Regions from separate parts of the Robertmurraya beringensis genome, predicted to be linked through region 2. Evidence: a T-box and tRNA genes for the amino acid it is inferred to sense, from the RefSeq annotation. Region 2 holds a T-box; the other holds one or more tRNA genes.

Region 1 (15,816 bases), on a different contig from region 2:
TAGTAACATGTTACTTAAGGTGGTTCTTTCATAAAAACTCGATTTTATCAATAACATTATCAAAATCTCTTCTACCGTCTTCTTCAGTGCCTGCCCTTTATTATGGTGCAGCAGCCTTTTTGGATGGAAAAATTATTGGTGTGGATGCACATGGAGCACGTCCTCATCTTGGCCAGAATGCTATAGAAGTGGGTTCATCTTTCATTCAAGCCATAAAAGGCATCCATTTGGATCCGATGATTCCATATACCGCTAAAATGACAAAGTTCCACGCTGGTAGTGATTCTGGAAACATTATTCCCGGAAATGCGAACTTTAACATCGACCTGCGGGCACAAACAAACGAAGTCATGAAAGAACTTATAGAAAAGATCAATGAAATCTCGGAATCAGTTGCAAAAGCTGCACGGTGTTACGATAACACTAGAGACAAGAGCGACCGTAGCAGCTGCACAAGTTAATGCGTTAACAACCTTATCGAATTTCATACTGCCTGGTGACACAGCTGCTTCTTCCCGTTATTGGGAGAAAGACATTATTGACCCGGAAGTTGTCGTTGAAAATGGAAAAATCACCGTTCCAGAAAAGTGTGGAATTGGTTATGAACCTAATAGAGAAATTATTCAACAATTTACGGTTAGTGAAAAGTCTTATTTCTAAAAACATAATTTGTTCCATTCTATCAAGTTTAGTTATTATTCATAGTATCTATAAAGGTAAAGAACTTATACGAAAAATACTACTGAAAGGAGCGCCAGTAAGCCAGGTAGGGTGCTTCTTTTTTAAGTCGGTATCAGTTGCCGAAGATGATTCATCGGTTATTTCCCCATCTGCCAATCAGCAAGTATTTCTCTCACCCTGTTATTTGCTGAAGGAATGATCCTGCCTTTTCTTTTAGGGAATAAGTCTGAATGGATTGCTTTTCCTCATTGATTATTAAACATCCTTTCTTTTTCAAAACTCAAGAACAACCAGGTAAATATGATAAACACATACATGAAAAAAGTTCGACAAAATACTTGATTTTTTTCAGGAATCTTTGTATTATATAAAAGTACCAAATATGAATCACATATTTGCGGGTGTAGTTTAATGGTAAAACCTCAGCCTTCCAAGCTGATGTCGTGAGTTCGATTCTCATCACCCGCTCCATACATATAAGCAACGCAGTATGCCGTTTATAAAAACGATGTACTGCGTTTTTTAATCCCCCCATATTTAGGAGGGAATTTGTTGCTATTTTTGATTTAAAATACTTTCCTCTAACACATCATGTTTATCTCCATACACTTTTGTAATATGAGATTCTCCCCATGCGCACAACGAATCTAAAATAGATTGCAGGCTTTTTCCATACTCACTAAGTTCATATTCCACTTTAGGGGGAACCTGATTATAACTAATACGGTTGATTACTCCGTCGTCCTCTAACTCTCGTAATTGCTGTGTTAACATTTTTTGAGTGATATTTGGCATTAATTTCTTCAATTCACTAGTTCGCTTTTTTCCATGTGTAAGATGGCATAAAATGACACACTTCCATTTCCCCCCAATTACTTCTAATGTTGCTTCCACAGCAATGTTGTACTTCTTTTTCTCCATTTTCATACTCCTTTCTATAGGTACTAAAAAGTACCTACCTTACTAATAGGTACCTATATCACTTTTAAGTGCGTTCTTTCCAATTAGAACTCTATGAATCATAATAGCATTTGTTGATGAAATACACCAAGGAAACATACAACGGAAATAAATTGGAGGAAATGAAATGAATATTGATAAGAAGAGAAGCACATTTGCTTTATTAGCGTTAGCAATTAGTGCTTTTGCAATAGGGACAACCGAATTTATTAGTGTTGGGTTGCTTCCTCTCATTGCAAAGGATTTACAAATATCTGTAACAATGGCTGGCCTAACAGTCTCCTTATATGCACTAGGAGTCACGGTAGGTGCGCCAGTTTTAACTTCGATAACATCGAGTATGTCGAAAAAGAAGCTGCTGCTTTGGATTATGCTCATTTTTATCATCGGCAATAGTCTAGCAGCTTCTGCAACATCAATAGGTGTTTTACTTGCAGCAAGAGTAATATCAGCATTTTCCCATGGTGTATTTATGTCAATTGGCTCAACAATTGCAGCGAGCCTAGTTCCAGAAAACCGTCGTGCTAGTGCCATTTCTATTATGTTTACAGGGCTCACGGTTGCAACGATTACCGGGGTTCCTATAGGTACCTTTATCGGCCAACAGGTTGGGTGGCGATCAGCATTTGTTGCTATTGTTATTGTCGGAATAATAGCCCTGATTGCCAATAGCATTCTCGTTCCGGGCGAACTACCTAGAGGGCAAAAAACAACATTCCATGATCAACTTAAACTAGTTAGAAATGGTCGTTTGTTATTAATGTTTATTATTACGGCATTAGGATATGGGGGAACATTTGTAGTATTTACGTATTTAACTCCCTTGCTTCAAAGCATTACAGGTATTAAAGAGGAATTAGTCGCTGTCGTTTTACTCGTATATGGGATTGCCATTGCGATTGGAAATGTGATAGGTGGTCGACTAGCAAATCATAAGCCGCTCAAGTCTTTATTTTATATGTTTCTCATTCAGGCAGTAATTCTCCTCATATTAAGCTTTACTGCTCCGTTCAAAGTGATTGGAATAATCACGATTATTTTCATGGGGCTCTTTGCCTTTATGAACGTTCCAGGCCTTCAAGTATATGTAGTTATGCTTGCAGAACGCTTCGTTCCTGGGGCAGTAGATGTGGCATCAGCGATAAATATTGCTGCTTTTAATGCAGGGATAGCCGTTGGTTCTTATGTTGGCGGAATCATAACCGAACAGATGGGATTGATTCATACCGCATGGATTGGTTCGTTAATGGTCTTTGGTGCTGTAATTTTAACAGGCGTAAGCCTAATTCTAGAAAAAAAAGATCTAATCGAGGACTAATAATTGATGTTTAATAAACATTTACAAGAAACGACTACTTTAAAAACAACTCCCCTGCTAATTACAGGGGAGTTCCTGTTCTGTTTACTCACCTATCACCCGACATTCCCCCACCCCACCATGAATTTGTATAAACATGTTCATAATGGATTGTGTCAAAAGTTGTCCTTCATCCATTGTTATGGACGGACGTAAATAAATCAGGTGGAGTGCATTTCTAGTTGATTCTGTCACTGCTGATCTCAGAGAATCAACGTACGGACTGCCGAACCCGCCTTTTTTATCGGCGGAAATGATAAGCTGGTAAAGAGAATTACTACGGCCATTAAGCCCCTCGTATACTTCATCCTCCGATCCCAATCTAATCATAATGTCCTCAATAAGCTGACTAGTGTCATAGATACCTAAAGGAATCTCATACTTCAATGAGAGGAAGTTATTTAAATCTGTGGCACTGTTAATACTTTGTATGTAATTTTGTTTTTTGACACGTCTGTATAAAGCTTCAGCTGAATGACGATAGCGATTAGGGTCCTTTCCGGTTTTCTTAAAAATAGACCTCCACTCACTAATTCCCTTAAGATCAGATAGTTGCTTCTCCTCTAAGTCGAAGAATAATGATTCTTGAAAAAGCTGCAATCTACCTTTTAGCATTTGGGGAGAGGATCCAACATCAATATCTTTATATGTGATGACGCCCATTTTAAAACCTGGGACCAGTGAGAGGAGCTCAGGAGAAATCGATATTTCCAAACTTTCCACCTCCAAAAAGTGTTTAAAATAGTTTATCATAGAATGCAGTGATTTCGTATTTGTAAGTATGGAACGAGGTGAAGACGCATGAATTATCATCAATTAAAAATAGATATTATTGAATTTAGCAAAACGATTGGAATTGATAAAATTGGTTTTACATCGGCATCTTCGTTTTCTGAGTTAAGAAACCGACTTGTAAGGCAACAAGAGTTAGAGTATCAGTCGGGTTTTGAGGAGCCCGATATTAATAAAAGAGTCGAGCCCTCTTTACTTTTACCAGAGGCTGCTTCTATTATCTCCATAGCACTAGCCTATCCATCAAAAATGAAGATAAGAGTGGAAAGCAGAAAGGGAGAGAGAAGAGGTATCTTTTGTCGAGCTTCTTGGGGAACGGATTATCATACAGTCCTTCGTGATCGGTTAAAAAAACTTGAGGATTATATCCATTCTAGAGTTCCAGGTGCTCTTGTAAAATCAATGGTGGATACAGGAGAGCTTGCTGATAGAGCCGTAGCAGAACGTGCAGGGATTGGCTGGAGTGGGAAGAACTGTGCTATTATTACTCCTGAGTTTGGCTCCTACGTCTACCTAGGGGAAATGATTACAAATCTCCCGTTTGAACCAGATCAGCCGATTGAAAATGGGTGTGGAGACTGCAATAAATGTGTAGATGCATGTCCAACAGGAGCACTTGTTCAAGGCGGACAACTAAATTCACACAAATGTATTGCCTTTTTAACACAAACAAAAGGATTTCTTCCAGACGAATTTCGAGGAAAGATTGGAAATCGATTGTACGGTTGCGACACATGTCAGACAGTCTGTCCTAAAAATAAAGGAAAGGATTTTCATTTTCATGAAGAAATGGAACCTGATCCAGAGATTGCAAAACCCCTTTTACGTCCTTTACTTTTCATGAGTAATCGGGAGTTTAAAGAAAAGTTCGGACATGTATCGGGCTCTTGGCGTGGGAAAAAGCCCATTCAGAGAAATGCCATTATCGCACTTGCTCATTACAAGGATGAGACAGCTGTTGAGGATTTAATCCAAGTCATGAAAAAAGATCCAAGGCCAGTGTTAAGAGGAACGGCTGCTTGGGCTTTAGGGAAAATTGGTGGGTTAGTGGCAGCGGATGCCTTAAATAATGCAAAGCAAAAAGAAGAGGACGAAGAGGTTCTTGACGAAATCAATAAAGGATTATCATTCATTCAGTGAGAGTACTTCGTTACTCTCATTTTTTTTTCAACTTCTTCATATGTTTACTTGAAGGGAGTGAAAAAGGTGAGAAAACAGCTTCAAGTGTTACTCGAGAAAAGGGTCAAGCAATGTGTAACAAATACACGAGATATTAACGAGGAATGCGAGAAAATAAAGATGAAGAAACAAGGTTTAGAGGAAAGAAAAGGTGAAATTGTTAAAGCCAAAGCTAGCGGCAAGATACAGAACATAGAACAGGTAGCAGATATCGCTCACGTTTATTACCAGGTTCACTTTCAGTACTTGATTAACCATAAGGGAACATTATATATAGAGGAAGAAATAGAGGAAAGAAAAGCTGAATTTTATAAAGGAACATTGGTTGATGATGAGGAGATTGCTCCAGACTTTACAGTAGAAAAAGCAGAAGCAAGTATTAATGATGTATTTGATGAACGAGTAAAATTTGCTTACGACCGTTTAAGTGCTGTGAAATATGCGGAAACATGGTGGAATAGCTATAATCCGCGATTTAGTAAGTTTACGAACGACTGTACGAACTATATATCCCAATGTCTTCGTGCTGGAGGGGCACCGATGACAGGGTATCCTAACCGTTCCAAGGGCTGGTGGATGCAAAACAATAGTTGGACATACAGCTGGACCGTTGCTCATTCCTTCCGGTGGTATTTACCGAATGCAAGGGTAGGATTGCGGGCAGTTGAAGTGAATCGACCAGAAGAATTGAAGTTAGGTGATATTATATGCTATGACTTTGAGGGAGATGGACGATTTAATCATACGACCATTGTAACAGCAAAGGATGCAGACGGAATGCCGCTTGTGAACGCACATACAACGAATAGTAGAAAAAGATATTGGGCGTATACAGATTCTACCGCATATACACCAAATATCAAATATATCTTTTTGCAAGTTGTTGACGATGTATGAGCTTTGGCTCTGAGTAAAGAGTAGTGGTATAATATCCACTGACAGTTAACTACAGAGGTGACACCATGCCAAACCATATCGTACTATTTCAACCACAAATTCCTGCTAATACAGGGAACATCGCTCGTACATGTGCTGCAACAGATACAACACTACATTTGATTCGACCGCTTGGTTTTTCAACAGATGATAAACAATTAAAGCGTGCGGGGTTAGATTATTGGGATGCGGTAACCATTCATTACTATGATTCATTGGATGAATTTTATGAAAAGAATGAAGGCGGGGAATTTTTCTACTTAACGAAGTTTGGTAAGAAAAACTATACTTCATTTGATTACAGCGATTCAGGAAAAGAATACTATTTCATCTTTGGGCGTGAAACAACAGGATTACCACAAGAGGTGAGAGAGAAAAACCTTGATCGTGCGTTAAGAATTCCTATGAATGATGAGCATGTACGCTCATTAAATTTGTCAAACACGGCAGCTATTTTAGTGTATGAGGCATTAAGACAGCAAAACTATCTACACCTAACATAAAGGGACCGTTCTATTATAGAACGGCCTTTTTAAAAGGAGGTAAACAAGTGAATACAGTCATTGAAACGATTTTAAATCATCGGTCAATAAGGAGCTTTGAGGACAAGCCATTAACTCGTGAACAGATTGAGATCATCGTTGAAAGTGCTCAAGCAGCATCTACTTCTAGTTACATACAAGCTTACAGCATCATTGGTGTAACCGATCGTGAAAAAAAGAAAAAGTTAGCAGAGCTTGCAGGAAATCAAAGCTATGTGGAGGAAAATGGTCACTTTTTTGTTTTCTGTGCGGACTTATTCCGTCATGAGTACATTGGAAAAATGGAAGGAAAAGATGTGATTCCTTCCATTGAAAGCACGGAAAAATTTATGGTTGCTCTAATTGATGCATCATTAGCTGCTCAAAATGCAAGCTTAGCAGCAGAATCTTTAGGGCTTGGAATTTGTTATATTGGTGGCATAAGAAATAATCTAGACGAAGTGGGAAAATTACTGAATATACCTGAGCGGGTGATTCCTCTATTTGGTTTAGCAGTCGGTTATCCTAAAAAAATGACAGATAAGAAGCCACGATTGCCTCTTTCACATGTGTATCATGAAGAGCAATACAATACTGATCATTATGAAGAGGAACTTACAAGCTATAATAAAGTAATTTCTAGCTACTATAAGGAAAGAACGGGTGGAAAGCGTACGGACACGTGGACTGAACAAATGGCCAATATGCTAGAGAAGCAATCAAGAATGTATATGAAGAATTATGTAGAAGGACAAAAATTTAATAAACAATAAGAAAAAAGCTGCCAACAAAATCGGCAGCTTTTTCTTACTTATTTACACCTGGTTTATCATCGTATCCTGCAGTAAAAATTGCAGCTAGAAATGCAACCATAACACCTAAAATAAGAAGCAATCCCATGTATGTAGCCTCCTCTGTAAAAGATTACGTTTACATATAGACCTATTATAGCCTATTTCAAACATAGTGTGAATAATGGAAGAGATATTTTTTGGCCAAGTTCCTAAAGTGTTTCTAAAAAAGGACAACATTAGTCTCCCTCATTAGGCATGTTCATCTGTAAGGGTGCATAGATTATATTAATCGTCTCTGATCATTCAAACAGGGGAGGTCCTTATGGATATCTTAAAAAAGATTGAAATGTATAGACAAGAAGAGGAAAAGTTAAAGTGGGAAGGTACGTTTGCAGAGTATTTAGAAATTGTGAAGGAAAGTCCATGGGTAGCACAGTCGGCACATTCTCGCGTTTATAATATGATCAAAGATGCTGGAATTGAAAAAGACGGGACGAGTAAAAAATATGAATTTTTCAGTAACCAGTTATTTGGTTTAGAGGAGTCGCTAGAGAGACTAGTCGAGGAGTATTTTCACCCGTCTGCCAAACGTTTAGATGTTAGAAAGAGAATTCTTTTGCTTATGGGACCAGTTAGTGGCGGAAAATCCACTCTAGTCACGATGCTAAAGCGTGGGTTAGAAGCATATTCGCATTCAGAACGAGGCGCTGTTTTTGCGATAAAAGGCTGTCCGATGCATGAAGACCCATTACATCTCATTCCGCACCATTTAAGAAAAGATTTTTACGATGAATATGGAATTCGAATTGAAGGGAATTTGTCACCACTAAACACGATGAGAGTGGAACAGGAGTATGGCGGTCGAATTGAAGATGTCATTATCGAACGTGTTTTCTTCTCAGAAGATAAGCGTGTGGGGATTGGAACATTCAGTCCTTCCGATCCAAAGTCACAGGATATTGCTGATTTAACAGGTAGTATCGACTTTTCAACCATTGCTGAATACGGATCAGAATCCGATCCGAGGGCTTATCGATTCGATGGAGAATTAAATAAAGCCAATAGAGGTATGATGGAGTTCCAAGAAATGTTAAAGTGTGATGAAAAGTTCTTATGGCACTTACTTTCTCTTACACAAGAGGGGAATTTCAAAGCAGGTCGATTTGCACTCATTTCCGCAGATGAATTAATTGTGGCTCATACGAATGAAACGGAGTATCGCTCGTTTATTTCAAATAAGAAAAACGAAGCATTACACTCACGTATTATCGTTATGCCAGTACCTTATAACTTAAAGGTAAGCCAGGAAGAGAAAATCTACGCGAAAATGATTGGTGAAAGTGATGTATCACATGTTCACATTGCCCCACATACATTGCGGGTTGCAGCTATGTTTACTATCCTAACTCGATTGAAGGAACCGAAAAAAGGTGACATTGATTTAGTGAAAAAAATGCGCCTTTATGATGGGGAGAATGTTGAAGGTTTCTCAAGCGCTGATGTCGATGAGTTGAAGAAGGAATATGCGGATGAAGGAATGAGTGGCATTGACCCTCGTTATGTGATCAATCGTATTTCTTCTACAATTATAAGAAAAGAAATGTCGTCTATTAATGCACTAGATGTTCTTCGTTCCTTAAAAGAGGGCTTAGATCAACACGCATCCATTACTCCAGAGTTAAAGGAGAAATATTTGAATTATATTTCACTTGCTCGTAAGGAGTATGACGATATTGCGAAAAAAGAAGTGCAAAAAGCATTTGTATACTCGTATGAAGAGTCTGCAAAAACGCTGATGGATAATTACTTGGATAATGTCGAGGCATACTGCAATAAGGCGAAGCTTCGAGACCCATTAACTGGTGAAGAAATTAACCCAGATGAGAAGCTGATGCGCTCCATTGAAGAACAGATTGGTATTTCCGAAAATGCGAAAAAAGCATTCCGCGAAGAAATCTTAATTCGTATTTCTGCCTATGCAAGAAAGGGCAAGCGTTTTGACTACAATTCGCACGATCGTCTACGTGAAGCGATTCAGAAGAAGCTGTTTGCAGACTTAAAGGATGTTGTGAAAATTACAACCTCCACTAAGACTCCAGATGAGCAGCAGCTGAAAAAGGTTAATGAAGTAGTAGCAAGATTGATTGACGAGCACGGCTATAATTCTACCTCTGCAAACGAACTACTTCGTTACGTTGGTAGCTTGTTAAACCGTTAATAAAAGGAGGGCTGGCTATAGTTGCCAGTCCTTGTTTGGTTTACCGCTTGTCCATCCCGGGTATAGATTACCAGAGGTGATGATCATGAAAACCAATCAAAAGGCCAAAAACGATGTTGCACAAAACAGTTCCATGGCTGAGGATATGAAAGAAATGAAGAACCTTGGAAAAGAAGTCGAACAAATGAAAACGAATGCTGAGTTAAAAAAGGATAATAAAATTCCTGATCCACAGCAGGAAACGAAATCAAACCAAACAAAAGAAAAGATAGAAAAAGTAAAAAGTAAGCATCGTTTATTAGATGCAAAATTTTAGATCATACGGCTGGAGAAAATACTTATCCCTATTAATAAGTAACCAGCACAAGTAGAATAAGCGGAGATTTTTCGGTTAAATGCAGAATGGGGCTTATTTCGGGGTAAATAAGAGGAGATTTTCCGCTTATGTAAAGCAAAAACCCCTCTTTTCGAAGTTTTCGAGCCAATAGGCGGAATCTCTCCGCCTATTCAAGCTCTTTTTAATCTGGATTACTAATTAAACGGAATTTCTCCGTCTATTTATCAGCTCGGGTACTTAACCTGAACTTCCAGCCGATGGGTGTAATGCGCCAAAAAATTGAGCTAGTTAATATAGCTCTTTTTCTTTTCCCATTAAAGACAAACATATTTTCTTTTTCGAAATAATATTTATAGAAGTAAGTTTTACATTGGGAATTAGGTGAACTGATTATATAATCCGTCAGATCATCTTACAGTGTATTTTTGAAATGATGAGAGCCTCTAATGTACTTGAATAGCAATAAAAAGGCTTGTCCATCATTATGGGCAAATGTCTCATTGTCAAAATTATTTGTAAATTATTGCGTCCTCTTGCATATGATAGAGTAATCAACATTTCCCACTCAAATTTACACTCGGGATATTGTATGAGCGTTTTGTGAAAATGGTGACAAAAAAATTAGGAGGGTTAAAACTATGGCAGATGTAAATAACCATCAATTTGTGATTTCCCAAGAAGACTGGTCCCTCCACCGAAAAGGCTATGACGACCAACAGAGGCATCAGGAGAAAGTTCAGGAAGCGATTCGAAACAATTTACCAGACCTAGTGACAGAGGAAAATATTGTTATGTCCAATGGTCGGGAAGTGGTGAAAATACCGATTCGCTCACTGGATGAATACAAAATTCGTTATAATTATGATAAAAACAAACATGTAGGCCAAGGAGATGGAGAAAGCAAAGTTGGTGATGTCGTAGCTAGAGATGGATCCGCAAATCAAAAGGGACCTGGAAAAGGGCAAGGAGCAGGAGATCAGGCAGGAGAAGACTATTTTGAAGCAGAAGTGTCTTTAATGGACATTGAGGAAGCTCTATTTAAGGAGTTGGAGCTGCCAAATTTAAAAAAGAAGGAAAAATCCGAGAACGTTGTAGAGGACATTGAATTTAATGATATCCGTAAAACAGGTTTGATGGGGAACATTGATAAGAAAAGAACAATGATGACCGCTTACAAGAGAAATGCAATGACAGGCAAGGCCAGCTTTCATCCTATTTATAGAGAAGATTTAAAATTTAAGACCTGGAATGAAATTATTAAGCCAGATTCTAAGGCTGTTGTGTTAGCAATGATGGATACAAGTGGATCAATGGGTCTTTGGGAAAAATATATGGCTCGAAGCTTTTTCTTCTGGATGACTAGGTTTTTACGAACCAAGTACGAAACAGTAGATATTGAGTTTATTGCCCATCATACAGAGGCAAAGGTGGTTTCCGAGGAGGATTTCTTTTCTAAAGGAGAAAGCGGAGGAACCATTTGTTCATCAGCATACCGTAAATCACTCGAACTTATTGAAACAAAATACGATCCTGCAAAATATAATATCTACCCATTCCATTTTTCAGATGGTGATAATTTAACTTCTGACAACGCACGTTGTGTGAAGTTGGTAGAAGAATTAATGAAAGTGTCGAATATGTTTGGATACGGAGAAGTAAATCAATACAACCGCCACTCGACCCTAATGTCCGCGTATAAAAACATCAAACATGAAGACTTCAGATACTATATCCTCAAACAGAAATCAGACGTGTTCCATGCGATGAAAAGCTTCTTCAAGAAAGAAGAAAATAAACAATTTGCTTAAAACCAGCCATGTGGCTGGTTTTTTATTGAGGCTCTTTTCTAAAACATTGTGCTACATACCCTTTTAAGGAAATTAATATTTCAACAACCAATCTGAACATTTTCATCGAGAGCTAAAAAAACGGTAATGATTTATTTATTTATGTTGACCGAGACAGCGAAGGAAAAGGCTCAAACGAACGCTATAGAAAGAAAAGCTTTGATTGGTATAAAAAAGTCATTGCCAGCAATGGCGAAGATTTAGAGTAGAAAAAGAAGGAAAGCTCTCTAGCAGGAGCTTTCCTTTTGACATTATTTCACTAAACCTAATGATTTCAAACCATTAAAAATACCTGAATCATCAACACCAGTTGTAACATGCTTCGCGTATGAAAAAAGCTCCGGATTTCCACTTCCCATAGCAAAACCTTCACCTACATTCGAGAGCATTTCTTTATCATTCATCCCATCTCCAAATGCAATGGCCTGTTCAGTTTGAAAGCCTAGATGTTCAATCACAGCTTTGACCGCTACTCCTTTATTTACATGGTCACGGATAACATCGTAACAAGTGGTGAAACCTGGAACATTCACCTTTGCATAGTGTATACCTTCAATTGATTGATAAGGTATATCGCCCTCTTCGTCGGAGGTAATGATGGTTATTCCGAGTACGTCCTTTTGAATGGATTGATGATATTGGTCGTTCTTTCTCAGATGAAAGGCTTTTTGAAAATCTTTAACTCTCTTGGTTTCTTGATCAAGGAAATAGTTCTTATTATGAGTGTAAATAACCAGATCATGTTTGTGTGTTTCTGCAATATGTAAAAAGGAATTCACATCCTCTATTTGCATATTTTCTTTAAAGATTTCTCTGCCTTTATAAATAGCATAGGCACCATTATAGGCTATATATGAATGAATGTTTAATTCTTCCCCGAGATCCGTTATTTCATGAAGTGGCCTTCCCGTGGCAAGTATTACTTCAATGTCTTGATCTTTCAACTGCCTGATTGCTTTCTTAGTTGTATCCTCAATGGAGTCATCTGGTCGTAAAATGGTTCCGTCAATGTCTAGAAAAACAACTCTGTATTTAGTCATTTAGTAAGCTCCTTATGATTAGACTTCTTCATGTTTTTGAGTATCTTACATTATAGCAAAGTACCGTGGCAAAGGGGGAAATGAACGAAATAATTCATCTTTTTCGACAAAAAACATCAAAAACCAACAGAAATCTCCGATATAAATAGTAAGTCTTGTTTGACTTTTAGGAGGAACAGCATATGCCTTATCACATAATTCTCGATGGAGTAATGGTAGTAGCGTACTTTTTTATTGCAGCCCAATTAAGTAAAAACAATCTTACACTGAATTCTTCCATTCCTTATAAAATGCTTGCAGGTGGATTGGCAGGTGCATTTTCTTTACTTCTATGGATGTTTGTGCCTGGAGTGCAGGAAGTGGATTTATCTTTATATCATCTACCTTTTCTCATCATTGTATTATTCGGTGGTGGTGGATCTCTAATCGGTGCGATGACCATTTTTTTGGGGGGCTTGTCTATAAACTTAGGATGGGCAATTATCACTGAGCCCTCAGTATATTTTTTAATGGGGTGCTGTTTTTTTCTTCCTATTCTTAATAGAAAGATTAATAATATATGGAACAGATGGATGTTCTCTATTACTTTAGTGACCGTTTTAAGCTACTTCTTCGATTATTCTAGATATGCGGAGCAGGATTCAACACCCTTTTGGGTTTTTGCTGTGCTAAGTATAGTAACAGGTTCATTTACCATTTACTTAATCTTACATGTGCATCGATCAAGAAATGCATTTACTGAGCTTGAACGGAAGAATCAAATTCTTTCCGAACAGCATGAAGAAATTCTTCTGAGACAGAGTGAGCTGTCACTAACCAAACAAAAATTTCAAACAGTAGTAGAAAGTGTAAAAGAGGTAATTTTCCAAACGAATCGAGAGGGAAAGATTGTTTTTCTTAATGCTGCCTGGGAGGAGTTAACCTTTTTTAAGGTGGAGGATAGTTTAAACAAACACTATTTTTATTATGTAGTACCAGAGGAAAGAACAAATAACATCAGAAAAATTAGTAAGTTAATTGCTGAGAAACAAGCCCGGACACGGATGGAAATTAAATTTTACAACAAAAAACATGAAGTACTTTGGATGGAGTTAAATATTTCATTTTCCTACGACAGTGATGGGAACTTGTTAGGTACCTTTGGAACAATGACAGATATTACAGAACGGCATAAGTCCGAACAAATACTTAGCAAAACTCTAAAAGAGTTAGAAGATATTAAATTTGCAATGGATGAATCTGTTGTTGTCATGGTTACTGACCCAAAGGGAGTGATCTTAAAAGTTAATGATTTATTTTGTAGCATTTCAGGTTACACAAAGGATGAGCTAATAGGAAAGCCACAGCAATTTCTAAACTCTGGTTATCATCTGCAAAGTTTTTATCAAACCATGTGGGAAACGTTAAATAGAAAAGAAGTTTGGCGTGGAGAGTTACGTAATAAATCAAAAAATGGAAGTTATTATTGGGTTAATGCTGTGATTGTCCCGCTAGTGGATGAAGCAGGAGAAATCCATCAATTTGTTACGATTCAAAGTAATATTACGAAGCGAAAACTGGCTGAACAGAAACTTGTTGAAGCCAATGACTTGTTACTAAAACTATCTTCTGTTGATGGATTGACAGGGATAAATAATCGACGTTCATTTGACGAACGTATTGCTTTTGAGTGGGACAAAGGATTTATCGCACAAACATCATTGTCTGCCATTTTATTAGATGTTGATCACTTTAAGCTTTATAATGATCATTACGGTCATCAACAGGGAGATGACTGCTTGAAAAAGGTTGCTAGGTTGATGGTTCGTGAGTTGCCACGATCATCGGATTTTGGTGCAAGATATGGGGGAGAAGAATTTGTAATATTACTACCTGATACTGGATTACTTGAGGCAACCTCTATTGCTGAGGAGATTAGAAAAGGAATTCTTTCTTTACAAATCGAGCATGAAAAATCTAAGGTATCTCCAATGATTACTGCTAGTCTTGGAGTTGCATCGATCATACCTTCAGAAGACGCTTCGGCAAAAAAACTGTTAGAGAATGCTGATAAAGCACTATATATCGCTAAGAGAAATGGTAGGAACCGAGTAGAATCATATACAGAAGAAAAAACAAGCACAATTGATGTGAATGAGAGAATAATGGAAAGGGTTGTAGTAAAAGATCCTGTCCAGGAATATATCAATTTATTGCATTCAGAGGATACTCACACGTGGGAGCATTCTAATCGAGTGGCTCATTATGCAATATTACTTGCTAAAGAGTTAGGTGTCAGTGAGAAGGAACGAGAAAAGCTCTATTTAACAGCCTTGCTCCATGATATTGGGAAATTAGATATTCCGCAAAGTATTCTTAGGAAAGCTAGCCGACTAACAGAAGAGGAATATACTATTATTAAACAGCATCCAATCTTAGGTGCAGAAAAATTGCAAAGACATGGAGAATTCCCATTTAAAAAGGAAATTTTAGAAGGAGTCCTTTATCATCATGAAAGATGGAATGGCTCTGGTTATCCACATAGACTAAAAGAAAAGGAAATTCCATTGAACGCTCGTTTACTAGGAATCGTCGACTCTTTCTCTGCGATGACAGAAGAACGGGTATACAAAAAAGGGATACCAACTGAAAAAGCATTGTTTGAAATTCACAGTCAAATGAATTTATTGTATGATCCAGAGCTTGTTCAGGCGTTTTTAAGAGCAATGAAAACAAGTATCCCAGAACAACAAGTAAGGAAATTGTCCGGCTAAATCAAAGCCCTCGTACGATTACGAGGGCTTTTCTACAGTTTAAAAGTTGATAATTGTATTCTTTTCCAACGATAATAGAAAGGTACGATAGAAAGGAGCGGGATTATGAAAGCAAAAAAGGCATTAATAGCTGGTGCTACAGGACTTGTTGGCAATGAACTTTTACATATACTACTTGAGGCAAAGGAATATGAAACGGTGACAGCTATCGTAAGAAGACCTCTTTCTATAAAACATCCAAAACTTAATGAAGTAATTGTTGATTTTGACCATCTTGAAGAATATTCTGAGCAGATGGCAGTAGATGATGTTTTTTGTTGTCTAGGAACCACAATCAAAAAAGCGAAAACAAAAGAAGTGATGAAAAAAATCGATGCTGATTATCCTCTTGCACTTGCTAG
Region 2 (15,816 bases):
TCAAACACAAATTGACCTACCGAAAGGTGTGAAATCGGGATTGATTACCGCAGAGTCCATCCTAACGTCAGTAAAGGGAATTTCCATTATTCATTTAGAACAAAGTGATGTGGTTAGACACCCTCTAGTAGGGCGAATCATTCAAGCGTACGAAAAGCAATCCAATGAGTAAACCGTTCGAGTCAAAATCGAACGGTTTTTTTTCGTGATTTTTGAAAAAGATGCATCTTCCTTGAAAAACTGTTATCATTTTACATATGTGGCATTTATTTTGTTTAAAGATAAGAATTGGAGGAGAGTCATAGTGGAAAAGATTCAACAACAGTTGATGAAAATTAGAGGCCTACTGGATCTACGAATATTTCGGGTCTTGTTATTCCTCGTCCTTGGCTTAATCCTTTATGCCTCCATGTTTACCAATGTTAAGCCAGAAAAAATGGATTTACGCTTGTTTTCCATTGCGAATCAAACCGTAAGATCTCCAGTAACGATCTCTGATAAAGAGAGTACAGAAAAGAAGAGAGAAGAAGCTGAAGACAGTGTTCAAGATGTCTATTATATGAAAAAGGAAACAAATGAGAATCGTGTCGATTTAATTACCTCAATCTTCGATGCAGCATCGGAAGTGAAGAAGGAACTGCAAGACCAAGTAAACGCTTCAACAGGAACTGCTCAGGGGCAAGAAGGTGGGAATGCAGGAAGTACTCCTTCAGACAAGGAAATAGTCGACAAGATGAAGGGCAAGCTAACAGAGGAAGTCACAAGAAGTATTTCCGATTCTGTCTTGCTAGCACTTGTCTCATCTTCAAAGGAAGAGTTATCCGTTGCTAAGGATGTAACCATAACCGCAATAAATACGGTTATGAATCGAAGAATCCCAGCAGATGAAGTGGAAAATAGTAAGAGGCTTGTAGAGGAAGAACTAAAACTAACTTCAATGAGCAGTCAATTAAAAGCAGCCGTAATTGAGTTAGGACGATATGCCGTTGTTCAAAATGAATTTTTTGATTTAGAGGCTACTCAGGAGCTGAGAGAACAGGCAAAGGAAAGTGTGGAGCCAGCAAAGATATTACAAGGGCAAATAATTGTTGAAGAAAATCAGCTGATTAGTAGAGAAGTCTTTCGTCAGCTCGAGCTCGTTGGTCTTACAGACAATCAGCAATCAACACTGCCTTTTATCGGATTAGCACTTCTTGTTATGGTCATGGTAATTGCTCTATACTATTACTTCCATGAACTCAAAGTGAGTGGAGATATGAAGCAAAATTACTTGCTTTTGTTTAGTATTATCTTTATTCTTTCAATCGTGATGTTAAAAGGAATTAGTCTTCTTCAACAATTTGAGTTTTCAGATTTAGGTTATTTATTTCCTGCTGCCATGGCAGCAATGTTAATAAAAATTTTGGTCGACGATCGACTTGCGATTTTAACAACCATTATTCTAGCTCTTTGCGGAACCATTTTGTTTAGTGAAAACATTACAAGCTCATTAAATGTTAATATTGGAATCTACATCATTTGTAGTGGCTTAGCAAGCATTATGTTCCTTAGTAAACAAAATCAGAGGATGAAAATTCTTCAGGCGGGTATGTTTGTTTCTTTGGTAAATATCATTATTATTTTTGCGTTGTTATTTATTAACAACGGTCACTATAATGCAAAAGAATATACGTTTTACTTTGGTGGTGCCTTTACATCGGGAATTATTGCTGCGATTCTAACCATCGGACTCCTCCCATTTTTCGAGGCCGGTTTTGGAATCCTTTCAACGATGAGATTGATCGAATTATCAAATCCAAATCATCCTCTTCTTAGAAAAATACTTACGGAGGCTCCTGGAACCTACCACCATTCCATAATGGTTGCAAATCTAGCGGAGTCAGCATGTGAGGCAATCGGTGCAAATGGCTTATTAGCCAGGGTAGGGTGTTATTATCATGATATTGGGAAGACCAAGAGACCACAATTTTTTATTGAGAATCAAATGAATATTGAAAATCCTCATGATCGCTTGCCGCCACAAACGAGCAAAAATATTATTGTAGCGCATGCCATAGATGGTGCTGAACTACTAAGACAGTACAAAATGCCAAAAGAAATTGTAGATATTGCAGAGCAACATCATGGCACTACTTTACTCAAGTTCTTTTACCATAAGGCAAAGCAAAATGGCAATGAGGTGCGAGAAGAGGACTATCGATATCCTGGACCAAAGGCTCAAAATAAGGAAATTGCAATTATCGGAATTGCCGATAGTGTGGAGGCTGCGGTTCGGTCTATGCAGCATCCTAACCCTGAACAAATAGAAAGCTTAGTTAAAAGTATAATTGCCGACCGACTACAGGATGGACAGCTGAATGAATGTGACTTAACACTCAAGGAAATGGAAATTATCTCAAACACACTATGTGAAACGTTAAAGGGAATTTTTCATTCTCGAATTGAATATCCAGAGATTACGAAACAGAAGGTGAAACAAGCATGAACTTACTAGACATCGATTTTTTAGATGAAACGAGTGCAATGAAGGAAAAAGCGGTGGAACAAATTGAAGGGTTATTAAATTTAGCTCAAAAAAAACTACAAATTACTGAACCATGTGAGTTATCCGTTACATTTGTTGATAATAACCGTATTCAGGATATTAACCGTGAATACAGGGGGAAGGATAAGCCAACAGATGTCATTTCTTTCGCATTAGAGGAGCTCGGAGAGGGAGAAATCCAAATAAGCGGTGCAAACATGCCAAGAGTACTCGGTGATATCATTATTTCGATTGATAAAGCCCGTGAACAGGCTACAGACTATGGGCATTCTGTGGAGCGTGAGTTAGGATTTTTGGCTGTCCATGGATTTCTACATCTGTTAGGTTATGATCATGAGACAGAAGAAGAGGAAAAGGAGATGTTTGATCTTCAACGGAGTATATTGGATGAGTATGGGCTCGAACGATAAAAGTAACTATAAAACGAGAAATGTCCTATATTCTTTCCGGCATGCCCTATCCGGGTTTAGTAAGGCAGTAAAAGAGGAGAGAAATATGAAAATTCATCTTCTCTTTACAATGGTAGTTATCTTACTTGGCCTTTTACTACAAGTTTCTCGAGTTGAATGGGTGTTTCTTCTCGTATTAATCGGAGGAGTAATTTCTTTAGAATTGATAAATTCGAGTATCGAAAACCTTGTAGATTTAGTGACAGAGGAGTATCATCCACTGGCAAAAAAAGCAAAGGATATGGCAGCGGCAGCAGTTTTTATCTTTTCCATTGTGAGTGTTATCATTGGTTTGATCATTTTCATACCAAGAATATGGTAATAGGGAACCGAACCTATTTTCGGTTCCATTTTTATTTGAAATCGCATTCAAGAAAGAGTAAAATAGGAAAACAAATTGATGGAATTCATTAATATTTAGAAAATTCAATCTTCTTTATTACAATTTTGCTACAATCGATGAAATGCAGAACAAAATGAGGTAAAATAGGAGTATGCAGTCTCCTTGAAAGGAAGTATTAATTTGAGCAAGAATGAAACATTAATTAAAGAAGCGAAAATTGCAAGAGAAAAAGCTTATGTACCATATTCAAAGTTCCAAGTGGGAGCTGCCCTCTTAACGACTGATGGAAAAATATATCATGGGTGTAATGTAGAAAATGCTGCTTTCAGCATGACCAATTGTGCGGAGAGAACAGCTTTTTTCAGTGCATATGCCCATGGAGATCGTCAGTTTGAGATGCTTGCCGTGGTTGCAGATACAGAAGGTCCTGTCTCTCCATGTGGAGCATGTCGTCAAGTGATTTCAGAGTTATGTCCTAAAGACATGAAGGTTATTTTAACGAATTTAAATGGAGATACACAAGAATTAACCGTGGCAGAACTACTACCAGGAGCATTTTCACCGGAGGATTTAAATGAGTAATAATCAAAACCAAGAACACAAATCAGGCTTTATATCTATTATCGGCCGTCCAAATGTTGGGAAATCAACATTTCTCAATCGTGTAATCGGACAAAAAATCGCTATTATGAGTGATAAACCACAAACGACAAGAAACAAAGTACAAGGTGTACTAACAACAAATGATGCACAATTAGTATTTATTGATACACCTGGAATTCATAAGCCAAAGCATAAGCTTGGGGACTTTATGATGAAGGTTGCTCAAAACACATTAAAAGAAGTCGACATTGTTCTTTTTATGGTGAATGCGGAAGAAGGTTTTGGTCGTGGTGAAGAGTTTATTTTAGATAAATTCCAATCAATTAAAACACCTGTATTCCTCGTGATTAACAAAATTGATCTTGTTCACCCTGACCAACTTATGGAAATTATCGTGTCATATAAAGAAAAATATCCTTTTGCTGAAATCATTCCCATCTCTGCGCTTGAAGGAAATAACTTAGAGGTCTTGCTTGATGTGATTAAGAAATACATTCCTGAAGGACCACAGTATTATCCAGCAGACCAAGTAACAGATCACCCAGAAAGATTTATTGTGTCAGAGCTAATACGTGAGAAGGCATTGCATTTAACCAGGGAAGAAATTCCTCATTCATTAGCGGTTGTTATTGAAAAAATGGAACGCATTGAAGACAAAGATGTTGTACACGTTATGGCAACCATTATCGTAGAACGTGATTCCCAAAAAGGAATTGTGATTGGTAAACAAGGAAGCATGTTAAAGGAAATTGGTAAACGAGCAAGGCAGGATATTGAGAACTTACTGGGAACAAAAGTGTTTTTAGAATTATGGGTTAAAGTTCAGAAGGATTGGCGCAACAAAATGTCCCAACTGAGAGATTTTGGGTTCCGTGAGGACGAATATTGATTTACCATTTTTAGAATATTATTCATCTTTCTAGTTTATGCACCTTTTTTATTAACAATATTTTCGACTCATTATTTTTGGTAGACAAGGCTATGATAATGGTAACGATTTGGATTTATTGCTAGTCAACTATTTGAAAGGTGGGGTTTTTGATGATGGATTTTACCTGGAAAGTATTTTCGCAAACAGGTAACATTGACACTTATCTGCTCTTTAAGGAGTTAGAGAAGGAGAATCAAGACATACCCGGGAATCAGGATGATGAGCTAGCAGAGGTTGAATTTCCATATCTCTAGGTTTGTCTCGTACTAGGATGGTGTTCTAGATGTTTCAAAAATGTGAAGGCATCGTCATTCGAACAAATCATTATGGTGAAACAAATAAAATTGTCACTCTATTCACACGTGAATGGGGGAAAATTGGGGTGATGGCACGCGGTGCAAAAAAGCCAAACAGTCGCTTAGCTGCCATCACTCAGCTTTTTACATACGGTCAATTCTTAGTGCAAACAAGCACCGGTCTAGGGAGTTTGCAGCAAGGAGAAATGCTTTCCTCGATGCGCTCTATTAAGGAGGATATCTTCCTTACCGCTTATGCAAGTTACGTTATTGATCTAACAGATAAAAGTACTGACGAAAAAAAGGCAAATCCTTTTTTATTTGAGATGCTATATCAAACGCTAAATTATATTAACGAAGGCTATGACCCAGAAATTATTGTTCATATTTTTGAAGTGAAAATGTTGAATACATTAGGGTTGTATCCAATCCTTAATCAATGTACCGTTTGTGGAAGTACAGACGGTCATTTTTCATTTTCGATCCGAGAGGGCGGATTTATCTGTCATCGTTGTTTGGAAAAGGATCCACATCACTATAAAATCTCTCAGTCAACAGTAAAACTACTTCGTTTATTTTATTTCATTGATATGAGTAGGTTAGGGAATATATCTGTGAAGCAAGAAACGAAGGCTGAGTTAAAAAAGATTATTACTGCTTATTATGATGAATACTCTGGTTTACATTTAAAAACGAAAAAATTCCTAAATCAGATTAGTCAACTAGGAAGTATTGATTTTAAAAGTTGACAACAGACGTTGTTTCCGCTAAGATTCAAATTAAATTTAATATTTGCGTTGAAGGAAAGGAGTACTTAACTTTCTCTACTTTGAAGCGATCCTAGGACGGTGAAAGCTAGGAATAGAGTGTTAAGGAAGGGCGTTCCCGAGCAATTTCGGATTAAGGTGGCTGACATATATTATGGTCGGCAAATAGGGTGGAACCGCGGGTAACTCTCGTCCCTATGCTTAAAAAGGCATAGGAGACGGGAGTTTTTTTGTTTGCCCAAAAAAATCATCTCTTATGCGATAAATTTTGGAGGTGTACGATGAATATTCAAGACATGATTTTAACTTTGCAAAAGCATTGGTCTGATCAAGGATGTATTTTGATGCAAGCTTACGATGTGGAAAAGGGTGCTGGAACTATGAGCCCTTATACGTTCTTACGCGCGATAGGACCTGAACCTTGGAATGTAGCGTATGTGGAGCCGTCCAGACGACCAGCCGACGGAAGATACGGTGAAAATCCTAATCGCTTGTACCAACATCACCAATTCCAAGTGATTATGAAGCCTTCTCCTGACAATATTCAAGAACTTTATCTTGACTCGTTGAAGGCGCTGGGAATCGATCCTCTTCAACACGATATTCGTTTTGTAGAGGATAATTGGGAAAACCCATCGCTTGGTTGTGCAGGGCTTGGTTGGGAAGTATGGTTAGACGGTATGGAAATCACGCAATTTACGTATTTCCAACAGGTAGGTGGACTTGAGTGTAAGCCTGTTTCAGTTGAAATCACTTATGGAATCGAGCGCCTTGCTTCGTATATTCAAGAAAAGGAAAATGTATTTGACCTAGAGTGGACGAACGGATTTACCGTTCGTGATATTTTCTTACAGCCTGAATATGAGCACTCAAAATATACTTTTGAAACATCAGATCCTGAGATGCTTTTTAATCTGTTTAACATTTATGAAAAAGAAGCACACCGTCAAATGAACGAAGGTCTTGTTCATCCTGCTTATGACTATGTCTTAAAATGCTCTCATGTATTCAATCTTCTAGATGCTAGAGGCGCTATTTCGGTTACTGAACGTACTGGTTTTATCGGGCGATGTAGAAACCTGGCAAGAAAGGTAGCTAAAACGTTCTATGAAGAGAGAGAAAAGTTAGGATTCCCGATTCTACAGCAAAAGGGGGAAGATACGCATGAATAAGCAAGATTTATTACTAGAAATCGGGCTTGAGGAGATGCCGGCTCGGTTTGTGACAGGGTCAATTGAACAGTTAACATCAAAAATTGAAAACTGGTTAAAAGAGAAAAAGATTTCGTTTGAGTCCATCACTCATTTTTCTACTCCAAGACGTCTAGCAGTTATTGCTTACGGTGTTAGTACTAGCCAAGAGGATGTAGAGGAAGAGGCGAAAGGACCTGCTAAAAAGATTGCTGTTGACCACGAAGGCAATTGGTCGAAAGCGGCTATAGGATTTACTAAAGGTCAAGGAATGTCTGTTGAGGACATCTATTTTAAAGAAATTAATGGGGTCGAGTACGCTCATGTTCGTAAGTTTACGAAAGGGCAAGCGACAAAAGAAATACTTCCTGAGATAGAACATATTATTACAGGACTTACATTCCCTAAGAATATGCGTTGGGCAAATGAAACACTAAAATATATTCGTCCGATCAAATGGTTACTGGCTATATATGGAAGTGAGACTATCCCTTTTGCAATCACGAATGTATCAACGAGCAATCGTACAATCGGGCATCGTTTCTTAGGAAAAGAAGTAGAAATCGGTACACCAGAAGAGTATGTAACTAAGCTTTTAGCTGAATTTGTAATGGTTAATTCTGAAGAAAGAAAAAATGCAATCCTCTCACAAATTTCTAAGTTAGAGGAAGAGCAAGGCTGGACAATTCCTGTCGATGAGGAGCTATTAGAGGAAGTAACGAATCTAGTGGAATATCCAACAGCTTTATTTGGTAGATTTGAGGAAGAATTTCTAGAGCTTCCAGAAGAAGTACTTATCACATCCATGAAAGAGCATCAGCGCTATTTCCCTGTTAAGAAAAAGGACGGTACACTACTGCCATACTTTGTAACAGTGAGAAATGGGGATCATATGCATCTTGAGACAGTAGCTAAAGGAAATGAGAAGGTACTCAGAGCAAGACTATCAGATGCAGCATTTTTCTATAGAGAAGATCAAAAAACGAGTATTTCTGATTCTCTAGCTAAGCTTGCTTCCATTGTCTATCATGAGGAAATTGGTACTCTTTCTGAAAAGGTTGCTCGGGTTCGTTCGATAACAAATCAGTTAGCAGAGTTATTAAGCTTTAACGAAGAAGATAAGAAGACAGTGGATCGTGCTGCTGAGATCAGTAAGTTTGATTTAGTCACTCATATGGTATATGAATTCCCGGAACTTCAAGGGTTCATGGGTGAGAAGTATGCTAGACAAAAAGGAGAATCTGAAGCAGTTGCAGTTGCAATTAATGAACACTATATGCCAAGAAACGCAGAAGACTCAACTCCTAAATCGAATAGTGGTGCCCTTCTCGCCTTAGCAGAGAAATTAGATACGATTGTCTCGTTTTTTGCAATCGGTAATATACCAAGTGGTTCACAGGATCCATATGCATTAAGAAGGCAAGCTTCAGGAATTGTTCAAATTCTAATCAATAAAGAATGGAATGTTTCATTAACTGATCTTCTCCGTCTATCTATTCGTTCTATAAAAGAAAAGGGAATCGGAGAAAAAGCTGAAGAGGAGTTACTGGTTGAGCTTCTTGCTTTCTTCAAGCTCCGCTTAAAGCATTATTTACAGGAACAAAGCATTCGTTATGACATTATTGATGCCGTATTAGAAAAAAATATTACAGCTTTACCTGCACTGGTTAAAAAGGCATCTGTTCTTCAAACGAAAAAAGATGCGAGCGGATTTAAAGAGACAGTTGAAGCTCTTAGCCGTGTACTAACCATTTCTAATAAAGCAGTGGAAAATGTGGCAATCAATGAGTCCCTGTTTGAAAACGATTATGAGACAGCACTATATAATCAATATCGTAGTGTGAAATTGGAATTAGAATCAAATGAAGTGAGTGAGGAAGAGTTTTTCGACAAACTTGCCTCTTTACAAGAGGCAATCAACGATTTCTTTGACCATACAATGGTTATGGCTGAGGATCAAGCGTTGAAAAACAACCGATTAGCAGTAATGTCAAAGTTGGCAGAGTTGATTATGAGCTTTGCGAATGTGAAGGAAATTGTAACAAAATAGACTTTATAAAAGAGGGCCTTCTGAATGGTGAAGGCTCTTTTTATCCTTATGTCTTTTCATTTATGAGAGATAGTATATAATAATTTTATATAAGTATGACATACATATGAGCCTAAAGGGCAATTAGGTGGTGAGTACAATCGAGCTAAATAAACGGCAAGAGCATATTTTGCAAATTGTGAAGGAAAATGGACCGATTACCGGAGAGCATATTGCAGAACGACTCAATCTAACTAGAGCTACACTTCGACCAGATCTAGCCATTCTAACCATGGCTGGATATTTGGATGCACGGCCAAGGGTAGGTTATTTTTACACAGGGAAATCAGGCACTCAATTATTAACGGAGAACTTAAAGAAACTGTATGTGAAGGATTATCAGTCGATTCCGGTAGTAGTGAACGAAAACGTTTCTGTTTACGATGCGATCTGTACCATGTTTCTCGAAGATGTTGGAACATTATTTGTTGTCGATCAATCTTCATTGCTCACGGGCGTATTGTCTAGAAAAGATCTGCTTCGAGCAAGTATTGGAAAGCAGGAACTAACCACATTACCGGTGCATATCATCATGACAAGGATGCCTAATGTTACCATGTGCGGAAAAGACGATCTACTCATTGATGTGGCACATAAATTAATTGATAAGCAAATTGATGCATTGCCTGTTGTTAGGGAATCGGAAAGAGGTTTCGAAGTACTTGGTAGGATCACCAAAACAAATCTAACAAAGGCGTTTGTAGCATTAGCAGAAGGAAATTAACACTTTCGAAAATGGAATTACTCGATTCGCATTACACTATTACAAAAGATGTAGGAGATGAGGAAGTTGGGGAAAATGCCAATCGTCTACGTGGTATCAGATTCTGTAGGAGAAACTGCAGAGCTCGTAACAAAAGCAGCGATAAGCCAATTTGATGGACAAGAAGTCACAATCAAGAGGTTTCCATATGTAGAGGATAAATCCAATATTGATGAAGTGATTTCACTTGTGAAATTAGACGGTGGGATGGTTGCCTATACACTTGTAAAGCCAGATATGCGCGAGTATATGAGAGATACAGCGAAGGCAGAAGGGATTTATGCATGTGATATTATTGGACCTTTAATTGACCAAATACAAGATATCTGTGGTAAACAGCCTTTATTTGAACCTGGTTTAGTTCGGAAGCTTGATGAGGACTATTTTAAAAAGGTGGAAGCAATTGAATTTGCAGTTAAGTATGATGATGGTCGCGATCCACGAGGAATATTAAAGGCTGATATCGTCTTAGTGGGTGTTTCGAGAACTTCAAAGACTCCATTATCACAGTATCTGGCTCATAAACGTATTAAAGTGGCTAATGTTCCGCTTGTCCCTGAGGTTGATCCGCCTGAGGAATTGTTTAAAGTGCCTTCAGAGAAATGCTTCGGATTAAAAATCAGCCCAGAAAAGCTGAATAATATTAGACGAGAAAGATTACTTTCTTTAGGTTTAAATGACCGAGCAAGCTATGCGAATATTGAACGAATTAAAGAGGAAATCGAGTATTTTGATAAAATTGTCTCAAGAATAGGATGTCATGTAATTGATGTAACCAACAAAGCTGTTGAGGAAACAGCAAATGTTATTTTAAACCGTTACTTAAAAAGAGGATAAATAAAAGAAATAGCGCATAAAATGATGTGCTATTTCTTTTTATTGTTTGGGGAGTAACACAAAAAAAGTAATGGAAAAATAGACTTTTTTATACTATAATAAAAAATTGTGATAAAAATGTATCAGATTAGGTTTAGACTTCACTATGAACGAATAAACTATTTATTGTCAGAAGTCAAGATACTCGTCCGAAAAAAATTCGACAAACGCTTTTCCACTAAGTTATTCCTTGAAATAAGGAGGAATATATGGAGTGATGTAGAATTAATAGTACATTAGGTTTACCAAAGGTTCTTGTTGATGCAGATTCCTGCCCAGTGAAGCAGGAAATTGTCGAAATCGCGTCGAATTTTTCATTAGAAGTTATTTTTGTTGCATCTTATAATCATATGAGTTCAACAGAAGCTACAGGAACATGGAAATATGTCGATACGGGCAAGGAGGAAGTTGACTTATATATCATGAACCATGTGGGTAAAGGAGACTTTGTAGTCACCCAAGACATCGGGTTAGCTTCGACTCTCGTGAATAAAGGTGTTTATGTACTTTCTCCAAGGGGGAATGTATACGAAGAGAAGGATATTAATCTTGCTCTTGATATGAGGTATCTTGCCGCGAAAGCTAGGCGACAAGGGATACACTCAAAAGGGCCCAAACGTTTTGGTCAAACTGACCGAGATGATTTTGCGAAAAATTTTTATAGCATTTTGTCGAAATTTGCAGGAAATCTATAATTTATCGCGAATTACTCACTAATACCTGGAGTTGTTTTCATGGCAGAACGTATCCCTGAGGATAAAATTAATGAAATTCGCCAGGCGGTTGATATAGTGGACGTGGTTAGCGACTATGTTCAGCTAAAAAAACAAGGTCGGAATTATTTTGGACTTTGTCCGTTTCATGGAGAAAACTCTCCGTCCTTCTCCGTTTCTCCGGATAAGCAAATATATCATTGTTTCGGATGTGGAGCAGGTGGAAATGCATTCTCATTCTTAATGGAACAAGAAGGTGTCTCATTTATAGAAGCGGCTGTTAAACTAGCTAAAAAAGGAAATGTTGAGCTACATATCGATTCGTCATCTCACACTAATACTAGGGCGATTCCGAATGATTTTCAGCAGATGATTGACGCTCACGATTTATTACGTAAATTCTATCATCATTTGCTAGTAAACACAAAAGACGGTCAACATGCACTTGAGTACCTTTTATCGAGAGGCTTTACAATCGAAGCGATAGAAAAATTTCAAATAGGCTATTCATTAAATTCGTGGGATTTTGTTTACAAATTTCTTACGAAACGTAATTTTCCTCCTGATGTAATGGAAAGAGCAGGGCTCGTTATAAAACGTGAACGTGATGGTACTTATTTTGATCGCTTCAGAGACCGCATTATGTTTCCTATATTAGACCACAAAGGCAATACAATTGCATTTTCAGGACGATCTTTAGGGTCGGATGAGCCAAAGTATTTAAACAGTCCTGAAACAGCAATTTTTAACAAAAGTAAAATTTTATATAATTTTCATCAAGCAAGGGCAAGTATTAAAAAAACGAATCAAATCGTATTATTTGAGGGGTTTGCTGATGTAATAGCTGCCGATCGATCAGGTGTACACAATGGTGTGGCAACTATGGGAACATCTTTGACAGACGATCATATCGTGTCGATCAGGCGGAGCGCTGAAGCAGTTACGATTTGTTACGATGGAGACAAAGCTGGAATTGAAGCCGCTTATCGGGCTAGTCAGCTTCTTCATTCCTCGGGAATTCAGGTTCGAGTGGCAATATTGCCAGATGGAATGGATCCTGATGACTATATTCGTCAAAATGGTGAAGAGAAATTTCAAAACGAAATTATCTCTGCTAGTGTAACATTAATGAATTTTAAACTTCGGTATTTAAGACGAGGAAAGGATTTAAATAATGAAGGAATTCGCCTCCAATATATCGAAGAAGTATTAAAGGAAATAAGCCAACTTGAGAAGGTAGTGGAACGAGATCACTACTTGAGACAGCTAGCAAGTGAGTTTTCACTTTCACTTGATGCATTAAAGCAACAACAAAAACAATTTTTCTTTGCGAACAAAAAAGGAAACCGTGAGCAATACGTTCAAAAAAGAAATCAAGATGTGGTTATCAAACAATCTTCCAACTTAAGGCCGGCTTATGAAACTGCAGAAAGACGTTTAATAGCTTATATGTTAAAGGATTATGACATAGCATATAAAGTGCAGGATTTGTTAAATGGTACTCCCTTAAATATTGATGAGCATCAAGCAATCATCACTTATTTGTATGGTTACTATGAAAAGGGACTCGAACCAAATCCTAGTGATTTCCTAACGTATATAAAAGATGAAAAGCTTAGACGTACGGTAGCAGATATTGGAATGATGTCTATAGGTGAGGAAATAAGCGACCAAGAACTTTCCGATTACATTAAGCAGGTGTTTAATTATCAAAAGATGTTAAAAATAAAAGAAAAAGAAGCAGAAGAGAAAGAAGCAGAGAGACAAAAGGATCATGGAAGGGCTGCTGCGATTGCGATGGAAATTATCCAATTGCGCAAAACATTAAAGATTTGAGTTTGTTGTTTGACTTTGGAAGGAGGGGTACATATGGCTGAAAAATCGGCCCGTTCAAAAGAGGTTGATTCAGATTTGACCCTAGAACAAGTAAAAGATCAGTTAACAGAGGTTGGAAAGAAAACAGGGGTTCTAGCCTATGACGATATTGCAGAAAAATTAGCTAATTTTGATGTGGACTCTGATCAAATGGATGAGTTTTATGAATTTTTAGGTGAGCAAGGTGTAGAATTAGTGGGTGACTCTGAAGATGGTGACCCAAATATTCAGGAGCTTGCTAAAGGTGAAGAAGAATTCGATTTAAATGATTTAAGCGTACCGCCAGGTGTTAAGATTAATGACCCAGTCCGAATGTATTTAAAGGAAATCGGTCGTGTGGACTTATTGTCTGCAGAAGAGGAAATTTCACTTGCTAATCGTATTGAACAAGGTGACGAAGAAGCAAAGCGCCGACTAGCAGAAGCAAACCTACGTCTTGTAGTTAGTATTGCAAAACGTTATGTTGGTCGCGGTATGTTGTTCCTTGATTTGATTCAAGAAGGAAATATGGGATTAATTAAAGCTGTTGAAAAGTTTGATTATCGCAAAGGGTTTAAATTTAGTACGTATGCTACTTGGTGGATTCGACAAGCAATTACTCGTGCGATTGCTGACCAAGCAAGAACCATCCGTATCCCCGTTCATATGGTGGAAACCATCAATAAATTAATTCGTGTTCAACGTCAGCTACTTCAGGATCTTGGACGTGAACCAACTCCAGAAGAAATTGGAGAAGATATGGATTTAACGCCTGACAAGGTTCGTGAAATCCTGAAAATTGCTCAAGAACCAGTTTCTTTAGAAACACCAATTGGTGAAGAAGATGACTCGCATTTAGGTGATTTCATTGAGGATCAGGATGCTACATCCCCTTCTGAGCATGCAGCTTATGAACTGTTAAAAGAACAGCTTGAAGATGTCCTTGATACATTAACCGACCGTGAAGAAAATGTTTTACGACTTCGTTTTGGACTTGATGATGGCCGCACGAGAACTTTAGAAGAAGTAGGAAAAGTGTTTGGTGTCACTAGAGAACGAATAAGACAAATTGAAGCAAAAGCGTTAAGAAAGTTAAGACACCCTAGCCGTAGCAAGCGTTTAAAGGATTTCTTAGAATAAAATGATTGTCTAAAAATAGTTTACTTCTTACAATAGAGGTAAACTATTTTTATGTGTATAGCAAGAGAAAGGACAAGGTATGAGTGATAATCGGAAAGAAATCATTGTTAAAGAAATTCAGTATTGGAAAGAAACGAAGCTGTTACCAGAACAATATTGCAATTTTTTATTAGCTTTATATACAGAAGGTGAACAAATTAACGGAAAGAAAGTTGGAAAAAGAAGCATCAAGAAGAAGTTTTTACTCGCTTATACTCCATTGCTACTGGTTCCATTTGGTATATTTATATATTTTACTGAATTATCTTTCTTTTTGCAAACGACTCTTTATGCTTTATTGCTATTATTTGGATTTGGTGCTAGTTTTTATTTTTTTAGAAAAGCGACTGACTTTATCATTCCAATGATTTCTACTGCCCTCATCGCTTTGTTATGCTCTGTAGATCTAGCCACATATTTTTTTCCTAATAATCATGTAAGCCTTTATGTAATCATTACTTTGAACTGTATCGTTTGGTTTATCATTGGCAAAAAGGCAAAGTTATTGTACTTTAGCATTTCTTCCATTTTAGGGCTGCTATTACTAATTGGATCTATATTTATATAATGATTATTTATTGTAAAATTTAAAATGTTAGGAAAATGATTTAACTCCTTATATAATAGTTATGAAAGCGATTTCATTATTAGGTATGAGGAGGAGAAAAACGTGAATTTTGATTTAACATCAGAACAAAGCATGATCCTTCGAACAATAAGAGAATTTGCTAATGAAGAGGTTGCACCTGGTGCGCTCGAAAGAGACATTCATAAGCAGTTCCCACATGAAGTGTTTCAAAAGCTAACTGAATTAGGCTTAATGGGGCTTCCATTTCCAGAAGAATACGGTGGTGGGGGAGCAGATACAATAAGCTTTGCCATAGTCACAGAGGAGCTAAGTAGAGCCTGTGCCTCTACAGGAATTACGTACTCAGCCCATATATCGCTAGGCGGTGCACCACTTCATTTGTTTGGTACGGAAGAACAAAAGAGAAAATATTTAATTCCGATTTGTACAGGTGAATCTTTTGGGGCCTTTGGACTTACCGAACCTAATGCAGGTTCCGATGCGGGTGGTACTAAGACGAGAGCGGTTGAAAAAGATGGGACGTTTGTTATAAATGGTAATAAATGTTATATTACAAATGCAAGCTACGCCAAGCATCTAGCTATTACCGCAGTTACTGGGGAACAAAATGGAAAAAAAGAAATTAGTGC

The links. A T-box is a leader RNA that pairs with one kind of tRNA and senses whether it is charged. The one in region 2 lies ahead of glyQ (glycine--tRNA ligase subunit alpha), so its partner is inferred to be a tRNA-Gly.
Region 1: it has a tRNA-Gly gene. The T-box ahead of glyQ (glycine--tRNA ligase subunit alpha) is inferred to sense a tRNA for this amino acid. The anticodon was not compared.

What each region holds. Positions count from the first base shown of each region.
Region 1 covers NZ_JBHLUU010000100.1:6,951-22,766, forward strand. The annotation lists partial or broken gene ACFFHF_RS14025 (peptidase dimerization domain-containing protein) at 93-660, shown strand; tRNA gene ACFFHF_RS14030 (tRNA-Gly) at 1,079-1,152, shown strand; gene ACFFHF_RS14035 (winged helix-turn-helix transcriptional regulator) at 1,237-1,602, opposite strand; gene ACFFHF_RS14040 (MFS transporter) at 1,769-2,959, shown strand; gene ACFFHF_RS14045 (B3/B4 domain-containing protein) at 3,044-3,712, opposite strand; gene queG (tRNA epoxyqueuosine(34) reductase QueG) at 3,800-4,930, shown strand; gene ACFFHF_RS14055 (amidase domain-containing protein) at 4,997-5,866, shown strand; gene trmL (tRNA (uridine(34)/cytosine(34)/5-carboxymethylaminomethyluridine(34)-2'-O)-methyltransferase TrmL) at 5,932-6,408, shown strand; gene nfsA (oxygen-insensitive NADPH nitroreductase) at 6,456-7,199, shown strand; gene ACFFHF_RS14070 (ATP-dependent protease PrkA) at 7,543-9,438, shown strand; gene ACFFHF_RS14075 (hypothetical protein) at 9,524-9,754, shown strand; gene yhbH (sporulation protein YhbH) at 10,414-11,583, shown strand; partial or broken gene ACFFHF_RS24795 (hypothetical protein) at 11,718-11,831, shown strand; gene ACFFHF_RS14085 (Cof-type HAD-IIB family hydrolase) at 11,874-12,662, opposite strand; gene ACFFHF_RS14090 (diguanylate cyclase) at 12,845-15,415, shown strand; gene ACFFHF_RS14095 (NAD(P)H-binding protein) at 15,521-15,816, shown strand, end outside.
Region 2 covers NZ_JBHLUU010000015.1:277,709-293,524, forward strand. The annotation lists gene ACFFHF_RS03675 (PhoH family protein) at 1-172, shown strand, start outside; gene ACFFHF_RS03680 (HD family phosphohydrolase) at 305-2,485, shown strand; gene ybeY (rRNA maturation RNase YbeY) at 2,482-2,955, shown strand; gene ACFFHF_RS03690 (diacylglycerol kinase family protein) at 2,939-3,316, shown strand; gene ACFFHF_RS03695 (cytidine deaminase) at 3,518-3,919, shown strand; gene era (GTPase Era) at 3,912-4,829, shown strand; gene ACFFHF_RS03705 (YqzL family protein) at 4,982-5,125, shown strand; gene recO (DNA repair protein RecO) at 5,155-5,916, shown strand; T-box leader at 5,956-6,134, shown strand; gene glyQ (glycine--tRNA ligase subunit alpha) at 6,216-7,106, shown strand; gene glyS (glycine--tRNA ligase subunit beta) at 7,099-9,174, shown strand; gene ccpN (transcriptional regulator CcpN) at 9,305-9,937, shown strand; gene ACFFHF_RS03730 (pyruvate, water dikinase regulatory protein) at 10,004-10,813, shown strand; gene ACFFHF_RS03735 (YaiI/YqxD family protein) at 11,077-11,547, shown strand; gene dnaG (DNA primase) at 11,587-13,401, shown strand; gene rpoD (RNA polymerase sigma factor RpoD) at 13,435-14,559, shown strand; gene ACFFHF_RS03750 (hypothetical protein) at 14,639-15,166, shown strand; gene ACFFHF_RS03755 (acyl-CoA dehydrogenase family protein) at 15,269-15,816, shown strand, end outside.